Regions from separate parts of the Cytobacillus kochii genome, predicted to be linked through region 1. Evidence: a T-box and tRNA genes for the amino acid it is inferred to sense, from the RefSeq annotation. Region 1 holds a T-box; the other holds one or more tRNA genes.
What was found. A T-box is a leader RNA that pairs with one kind of tRNA and senses whether it is charged. The one in region 1 lies ahead of ileS (isoleucine--tRNA ligase), so its partner is inferred to be a tRNA-Ile.

Region 1 (4,216 bases):
GAACCTGAATCAAACCACACATCCATAATATCAGTTTCTTTTGTAAATACACCATTTGGGCTACCTGGATGAGTAAATCCTTCAGGCAATAATTCCTTTGCCTCTTTTTCAAACCACACATTAGAACCGTGCTCTCTAAATAGGTTGGATACATGATTAATGGTTTCGTCTGTAATAATCTCTTCTCCATTTTCTGCATAGAAGACAGGAATTGGCACACCCCATGCGCGCTGTCTAGAAATACACCAATCGCCACGATCACGAACCATATTATAAAGCCTTGTTTCGCCCCATGCTGGTGTAAATGTTGTATCATTAATTGCTTGCAATAATTCCTGTCTAAAATCTTTAATTGAAGCAAACCATTGAGCCGTTGCACGGAAAATAACTGGTTTTTTTGTACGCCAATCATGTGGATAAGAATGCTTGATAAAAGAAAGCTTCAATAACGCGCCGACTTCTTCTAATTTTTCAGTGATTGGTTTATTCGCCTTATCATAGAAAAGACCTTCAAAGCCAGGTGCTTCTTCTGTCATTACACCTTTATCATCTACTGGACATAATACATCTAAGCCATATTTACTTCCGATGTAAAAGTCGTCTTCACCATGTCCTGGAGCCGTATGAACACAACCAGTACCAGCGTCTGTAGTTACATGGTCACCAAGCATAACAAGTGAATCACGGCCATATAATGGATGTTCAGCAGTCACATATTCTAAGTCACTACCTTGAATGGTTTGAACGACCTTAGGATTTTCCCAGCCAATCTCTTCTGACACTGTCGCTAGCAGGTCTTCAGCTACTAAATATTTTTCGTTATCCACTTCAACGACAACATATTTTAGTTTCGGGTGGACAGAAATACCTAAGTTAGCTGGCATTGTCCAAGGAGTGGTTGTCCAAATAATAATACGTACGTCATCAGTTAAAACATCTTTGCCATCTTTCACTTTGAATCCTACATAAATGGAAGCGGATTGCTTATCTTTATATTCAATCTCAGCTTCAGCTAATGCAGACTCAGATGATGGTGACCAGTAAACAGGTTTCTTCCCTTTATAGATATAACCTTTCTTCGCCATCTCACCAAAAACTTTAATTTGTTGGGCCTCATAGGCAGGTTTTAATGTAATATAGGGATTTTCCCAATCTCCACGAACACCTAATCGCATGAATTGTTCACGTTGATTTTCGATTTGACCGTACGCATATTCTTCACAAAGCTTACGGAATTCTGCTACCGTCATTTCTTTACGTTTTACACCTTTATTCGTTAATGCTTGTTCAATGGGTAATCCATGCGTATCCCAACCAGGAACATATGGTGCATGGTAACCACTCATTGATTTATAGCGGTTGATAAAGTCTTTTAAAATTTTATTTAATGCATGTCCGATATGAAGATCGCCATTCGCATAAGGAGGTCCGTCATGCAGAACAAACAAAGGTTGATTTTTTGTGCGCTCAAGCACTTTTGCATAAATATCTTGTTCATTCCATTCTGTTTGCATTTCAGGTTCTCTTTTTGGCAAATTTCCTCTCATTGGGAAATCTGTTTTAGGCATTAATAAAGTATCTTTGTAATCCATAGCTCATTTCCTCCTCAACATACTACATAACATTATGACCAAAGTAGCGTTCATACATAAGGTACGCGGAAAAAACACAAAAAACCCCTCATCCCAAAAAAGGGACGAGAGGTTATATATTCCCGCGGTACCACCCTTGTAGATAGAGAAATTCCTATCCGCTCAAAAATCAATTCGTAACGTGAACGTCTACGCCTTACTCTAACTTTTTAGCTCAAGTAAGGAACTCAAGGGTGATGTTCAAATTCTTCTTCTTAATATCAGGCTTTCACCTACCCTGAATCGCTGAAGTGGAAATCCACTCTTTTAAGTAAGATAGAATGCTACTATCCCTGTCATCGTTTTATCATGTTTTTTCTAGATTATATGCGATAGGATACAACTTCGTCAAGTCGTCGTTTATCTTAAAAGATAAAAGTATCTTATACTCTAGATTCTTCTTCTTTTGTAGACTTTAATTCTGTTGTATCTAGCTCATACTCCATTAAGTGGTCCCAGTCATCATTCTGCAGCATATCTAATTGGGCTTCAATTAACATTTTAAAACGATTTCTAAATACTTTCGATTGCTTTTTCAAATCTTCTATATCTAGCGCAATCTTCCTTGCTTTAGATAATGATTCATTCACAATCCTATCGGCGTTTTTCTCCGCTTCCCGAATAATTAACTTTGCCTCTTTCTGTGCGTTTCGCTTCACTTCTTCCCCAGCTTCTTGCGCAACAACAATCGACTTATTTAACGTCTCTTCGATCGTATTAAAATGTCCGACTCTTTCATTTAAGTCGTTTAAACGCTCTTCTAATTCCTTCTTCTCACGAATAATGATTTCATAGTCTTTAATCACTTGATCTAAAAACTCATTTACTTCATCTTCATCATATCCACGAAAACCTTTGCTGAACTCTTTGTTATGAATATCTAATGGTGTTAATGGCATAAGGCCACCTCCTAGATCAGTTGGTCAAATTATGTACATTTGTTAACATGTAATTCGACAGTTTCTTGCAGATTCCTGCATAAAATTCGATACACTTTCAATTTTATATCGGTAACACACTATAATCATTATAGCTAAAAAAGATTATTTTTGTATACCGACAACTACTTTCCATTTTTCTTTCTTCGTTTTTCCCTCAATCGCAATAACCTTACAGCGCCCATAGCCTCTTACTGAAATTGTATCACTCTCACGGCAATCGAATGCTACATTTTCTTTCATTGCCCAATTTACTTTTACTTTTTTTGCAGAAATGAGTTGTTGCGCCTTTTGTCTAGAAAAATTATAAATCGATGCAATCAGCGTATCAAGTCTTAAGGATGACATTGTAAAAACTTTTTCTTGCCACTGCTCTTTTGCATCGATAACAGATGCAAATGGCTTTTCTTCAAGTTGAACAGAAGCTTTCCCAACAGATTCTAATTGCATAGAAATATAAGAGGATACTTCCTTAGAGACAATTACTTGTATCGTATGACCTTCAAACAAAATATCTCCAAATTTACTTCTTTTCAATCCGAGTGACATCAGGCTTCCAAGTACTTGAGGATGCTCGATTAATACGAATTTATGCGGATAATTTACTTGGTATAATTCTAAGCGAAAATCGTCCATTTCCGGTATAAAATAATCTGGAAAAATAAGCGCGCGTTTTCTTTCAGCGTTTCTATGTCCACCGTCAAATTGTACGCGCACATCACTTTGAGAACCAATGATGGTGTGTAAAATATCTTGTTCCCTTGGATCGAGAAAATCTGTAAGCTTAGGCGCATACGTTTGTTCAACCGTTTGTCGCCAACTTAACACTTGATCAATAAACTCTCTCTCTTCCGTACGAAAATGTTGATATAGATTTGACATTTGCTTACTCCTTTAAAACTGGTTAGGCAAGAAAAGCCTAACTATGTTTAACAATTGTATAATAGTATAACATTTATTTTTTATTTGTTTTACAATTGTCTTAGAATCCCGATGAATAGTCATTGAAAAAACAAAATACGAGCTAAGCATTAGCTCGTATTTTCTACATCATCCAAAAAAATATTTGTCTAATTCCGGATGTAGCTAAATTTAATACTAATATGGCTACAATCGGCGAAATATCTAACATCCCACCAATTGGCGGAATGACACGTCTAAATGGTTCAAGAAAGGGTTCACAAATTTTTGTTAAAATTTGCCCAATACTAGATTCTCTTGCATTCGGAAACCATGACATGAGTATGTATATAATCAATGCCCATGAATAAATCTCCACGGCTGTTATAATAATCGAAAATAAAGTTGCCATATTTAATTTACCACCTCGAGTTTTCTTCTTCCTGTTCCTGAATTATTTGTGAAATATTACCAGATACTTCGACATTTTCAGGTGTACATAAAAAGATGTCCATTCCAATTTTTTGTATATCTCCACCAATGGCATACACAGTTCCACTTAAAAAATCAACAATGCGCTTTGCCTGGCTTTTATCAATTCTTTGAAGATTAACCACAACAGCTTTTCTATTCTTCAATTGATCAGCAATTTCTTGAGCTTCAGCATAGACGCGCGGCTCCACAAGGACAACTTTTGATGATTTTTGCTGACCGCCTTGTCCTTGGACGGATTGTAAACTTACGACA
Region 2 (4,216 bases), 1.8 Mb from region 1:
AGTTACGGGGTCATTTTGCCGAGTTCCTTAACGAGAGTTCTCTCGCTCACCTTAGGATTCTCTCCTCGCCTACCTGTGTCGGTTTGCGGTACGGGCACCTTATTCCTCGCTAGAGGCTTTTCTTGGCAGTGTGGAATCAAGAACTTCGGTACTAAATTTCCCTCGCTATCACAGCTCAAGGTATATGACCATGGGATTTGCCTCATGGTCCCTCTAACTGCTTAGACGCACATCCAATCGTGCGCTTACCCTATCCTCCTGCGTCCCCCCATCACTCAAACAGAATACGGTGGTACAGGAATATCAACCTGTTGTCCATCGCCTACGCTTTTCAGCCTCGGCTTAGGTCCCGACTAACCCTGAGCGGACGAGCCTTCCTCAGGAAACCTTAGGCATTCGGTGGATGGGATTCTCACCCATCTTTCGCTACTCATACCGGCATTCTCACTTCTAAGCGCTCCACCAGTCCTTACGGTCTAGCTTCAACGCCCTTAGAACGCTCTCCTACCACTGAACATCAACGATGTTCAATCCACAGCTTCGGTGATACGTTTAGCCCCGGTACATTTTCGGCGCGGAGTCACTCGACCAGTGAGCTATTACGCACTCTTTAAATGGTGGCTGCTTCTAAGCCAACATCCTGGTTGTCTAAGCAACTCCACATCCTTTTCCACTTAACGTATACTTTGGGACCTTAGCTGGTGGTCTGGGCTGTTTCCCTCTTGACTACGGATCTTATCACTCGCAGTCTGACTCCCATGGATAAATCTTTGGCATTCGGAGTTTGTCTGAATTCGGTAACCCGATGAGGGCCCCTAGTCCAAACAGTGCTCTACCTCCAAGATTCTTACGCATGAGGCTAGCCCTAAAGCTATTTCGGAGAGAACCAGCTATCTCCAAGTTCGATTGGAATTTCTCCGCTACCCACACCTCATCCCCGCACTTTTCAACGTACGTGGGTTCGGGCCTCCATCCAGTGTTACCTGGACTTCACCCTGGACATGGGTAGATCACCTGGTTTCGGGTCTACGACCACATACTCATTCGCCCTATTCAGACTCGCTTTCGCTACGGCTCCGTCTGTCCAACTTAACCTCGCATGTAATCGTAACTCGCCGGTTCATTCTACAAAAGGCACGCTATCACCCATTAACGGGCTCTAACTACTTGTAGGCACACGGTTTCAGGATCTCTTTCACTCCCCTTCCGGGGTGCTTTTCACCTTTCCCTCACGGTACTGGTTCACTATCGGTCACTAGGGAGTATTTAGCCTTGGGAGATGGTCCTCCCTGCTTCCGACGGGATTTCTCGTGTCCCGCCGTACTCAGGATCCACTCTGGAGGGAACGAAGTTTCAACTACAGGGCTTTTACCTCCTATGGCGGGCCTTTCCAGACCTCTTCGTCTATCTCGTTCCTTTGTAACTCCGTATAGAATGTCCTACAACCCCAAGAGGCAAGCCTCTTGGTTTGGGCTAATCCCGTTTCGCTCGCCGCTACTCAGGGAATCGCGTTTGCTTTCTCTTCCTCCGGGTACTTAGATGTTTCAGTTCCCCGGGTCTGCCTTCCATACCCTATGTATTCAGGTATGGATCCTATCCCATAACGGATAGGGGGTTTCCCCATTCGGAAATCTCCGGATCAAAGCTTACTTACAGCTCCCCGAAGCATATCGGTGTTAGTCCCGTCCTTCATCGGCTCCTAGTGCCAAGGCATTCACCGTGCGCCCTTATTAACTTAACCATATGTTTGGGTTGCTTTCGCTTCCCTCACGGTTGTGTTTTTAAAAAAGTTTAGTATCTCTACTCTATTATATAGAGAGAAAATAACTAAGGTGGCGATTACTCGGTAATCTTCTTCATTACATTATCTAGTTTTCAAAGAACGATTTGTTGGTGGAGCCTAGCGGGATCGAACCGCTGACCTCCTGCGTGCAAAGCAGGCGCTCTCCCAGCTGAGCTAAGGCCCCGTATTAAAGTTAAAATGGTGGGCCTAAATGGACTCGAACCATCGACCTCACGCTTATCAGGCGTGCGCTCTAACCAGCTGAGCTATAGGCCCACATAACTTCACGGTAAAGTATTTAATCATATCAAAGAGATTGCACTCTCAAAACTGAACGAACAGTCTAACATCAAGTTAATTCCGTATATTCCTTAGAAAGGAGGTGATCCAGCCGCACCTTCCGATACGGCTACCTTGTTACGACTTCACCCCAATCATCTGTCCCACCTTAGGCGGCTGGCTCCAAAAGGTTACCCCACCGACTTCGGGTGTTACAAACTCTCGTGGTGTGACGGGCGGTGTGTACAAGGCCCGGGAACGTATTCACCGCGGCATGCTGATCCGCGATTACTAGCGATTCCGGCTTCATGTAGGCGAGTTGCAGCCTACAATCCGAACTGAGAATGGTTTTATGGGATTGGCTAAACCTCGCGGTCTTGCAGCCCTTTGTACCATCCATTGTAGCACGTGTGTAGCCCAGGTCATAAGGGGCATGATGATTTGACGTCATCCCCACCTTCCTCCGGTTTGTCACCGGCAGTCACCTTAGAGTGCCCAACTGAATGCTGGCAACTAAGATCAAGGGTTGCGCTCGTTGCGGGACTTAACCCAACATCTCACGACACGAGCTGACGACAACCATGCACCACCTGTCACTCTGTCCCCCGAAGGGGAAAGTCCTATCTCTAGGATTGTCAGAGGATGTCAAGACCTGGTAAGGTTCTTCGCGTTGCTTCGAATTAAACCACATGCTCCACCGCTTGTGCGGGCCCCCGTCAATTCCTTTGAGTTTCAACCTTGCGGTCGTACTCCCCAGGCGGAGTGCTTAATGCGTTTGCTGCAGCACTAAAGGGCGGAAACCCTCTAACACTTAGCACTCATCGTTTACGGCGTGGACTACCAGGGTATCTAATCCTGTTTGCTCCCCACGCTTTCGCGCCTCAGCGTCAGTTACAGACCAGAAAGTCGCCTTCGCCACTGGTGTTCCTCCAAATCTCTACGCATTTCACCGCTACACTTGGAATTCCACTTTCCTCTTCTGCACTCAAGTTCCCCAGTTTCCAATGACCCTCCACGGTTGAGCCGTGGGCTTTCACATCAGACTTAAGGAACCGCCTGCGCGCGCTTTACGCCCAATAATTCCGGACAACGCTTGCCACCTACGTATTACCGCGGCTGCTGGCACGTAGTTAGCCGTGGCTTTCTGGTTAGGTACCGTCAAGGTACCGGCAGTTACTCCGGTACTTGTTCTTCCCTAACAACAGAGTTTTACGATCCGAAAACCTTCATCACTCACGCGGCGTTGCTCCGTCAGACTTTCGTCCATTGCGGAAGATTCCCTACTGCTGCCTCCCGTAGGAGTCTGGGCCGTGTCTCAGTCCCAGTGTGGCCGATCACCCTCTCAGGTCGGCTACGCATCGTCGCCTTGGTGAGCCGTTACCTCACCAACTAGCTAATGCGCCGCGGGCCCATCTGTAAGTGATAGCAGAACCATCTTTCAATCTAATTATATGTATAAATAGATATTATCCGGTATTAGCCCCGGTTTCCCGGAGTTATCCCAGTCTTACAGGCAGGTTGCCCACGTGTTACTCACCCGTCCGCCGCTAATCTTTGGGAGCAAGCTCCCTCAGATTCGCTCGACTTGCATGTATTAGGCACGCCGCCAGCGTTCGTCCTGAGCCAGGATCAAACTCTCCAATAAAGTGTTTGATTAGCTCATTTGCACCTATGGTGCTTTGTTGCTGATAAATCAGCTTTTTTAGAATTACGCTTGACGTTTTACGTTCGTTCAGTTTTCAAAGAACAATCTCGTTCGCTTCAGAAGCGACTTTATTAATATAACATATCGTGTCATCTGAGTCAACATCTTTTTTTGATGTCAATCAATCTTTCATGTCGTCCTCTTGCTGACTTGAATAAGTATATCAGCAGTAACCACTATTTGCAAGCATTATTCAACAATTATTTTTATAAAATAATTTATTGACCATTTCATTCATAGTTAACACCAAAAAATACCTCCATTGATACTCCTAAAAGAATCTATAAAACCCTATTAGTATAGTCTGTAGTAGTGTGCTAAAGGTAGTCATTAAAATGATCTCATCCTAATAAAAAAGCCGAACACAATCCAATTTTGAAATTTGAATTGTGTCGGCACTCATTTGATTTAAACAATTTGTTTATTCTCTTTCATCTTCACTGTCGATA

Region 2: it has a tRNA-Ile gene. The T-box ahead of ileS (isoleucine--tRNA ligase) is inferred to sense a tRNA for this amino acid. The anticodon was not compared.

What each region holds. Positions count from the first base shown of each region.
Region 1 is NZ_CP085254.1:1,855,039-1,859,254, reverse strand. Features, by position in the region: gene ileS (isoleucine--tRNA ligase) at 1-1,592, opposite strand, end outside; T-box leader at 1,690-1,940, opposite strand; gene LG276_RS09840 (DivIVA domain-containing protein) at 2,015-2,530, opposite strand; gene LG276_RS09835 (RNA-binding protein) at 2,675-3,451, opposite strand; gene LG276_RS09830 (YggT family protein) at 3,615-3,881, opposite strand; gene LG276_RS09825 (cell division protein SepF) at 3,889-4,216, opposite strand, start outside.
Region 2 is NZ_CP085254.1:8,738-12,953, reverse strand. Features, by position in the region: rRNA gene LG276_RS00055 (23S ribosomal RNA) at 1-1,741, opposite strand, end outside; tRNA gene LG276_RS00050 (tRNA-Ala) at 1,892-1,967, opposite strand; tRNA gene LG276_RS00045 (tRNA-Ile) at 1,983-2,059, opposite strand; rRNA gene LG276_RS00040 (16S ribosomal RNA) at 2,159-3,707, opposite strand; gene gyrA (DNA gyrase subunit A) at 4,189-4,216, opposite strand, start outside.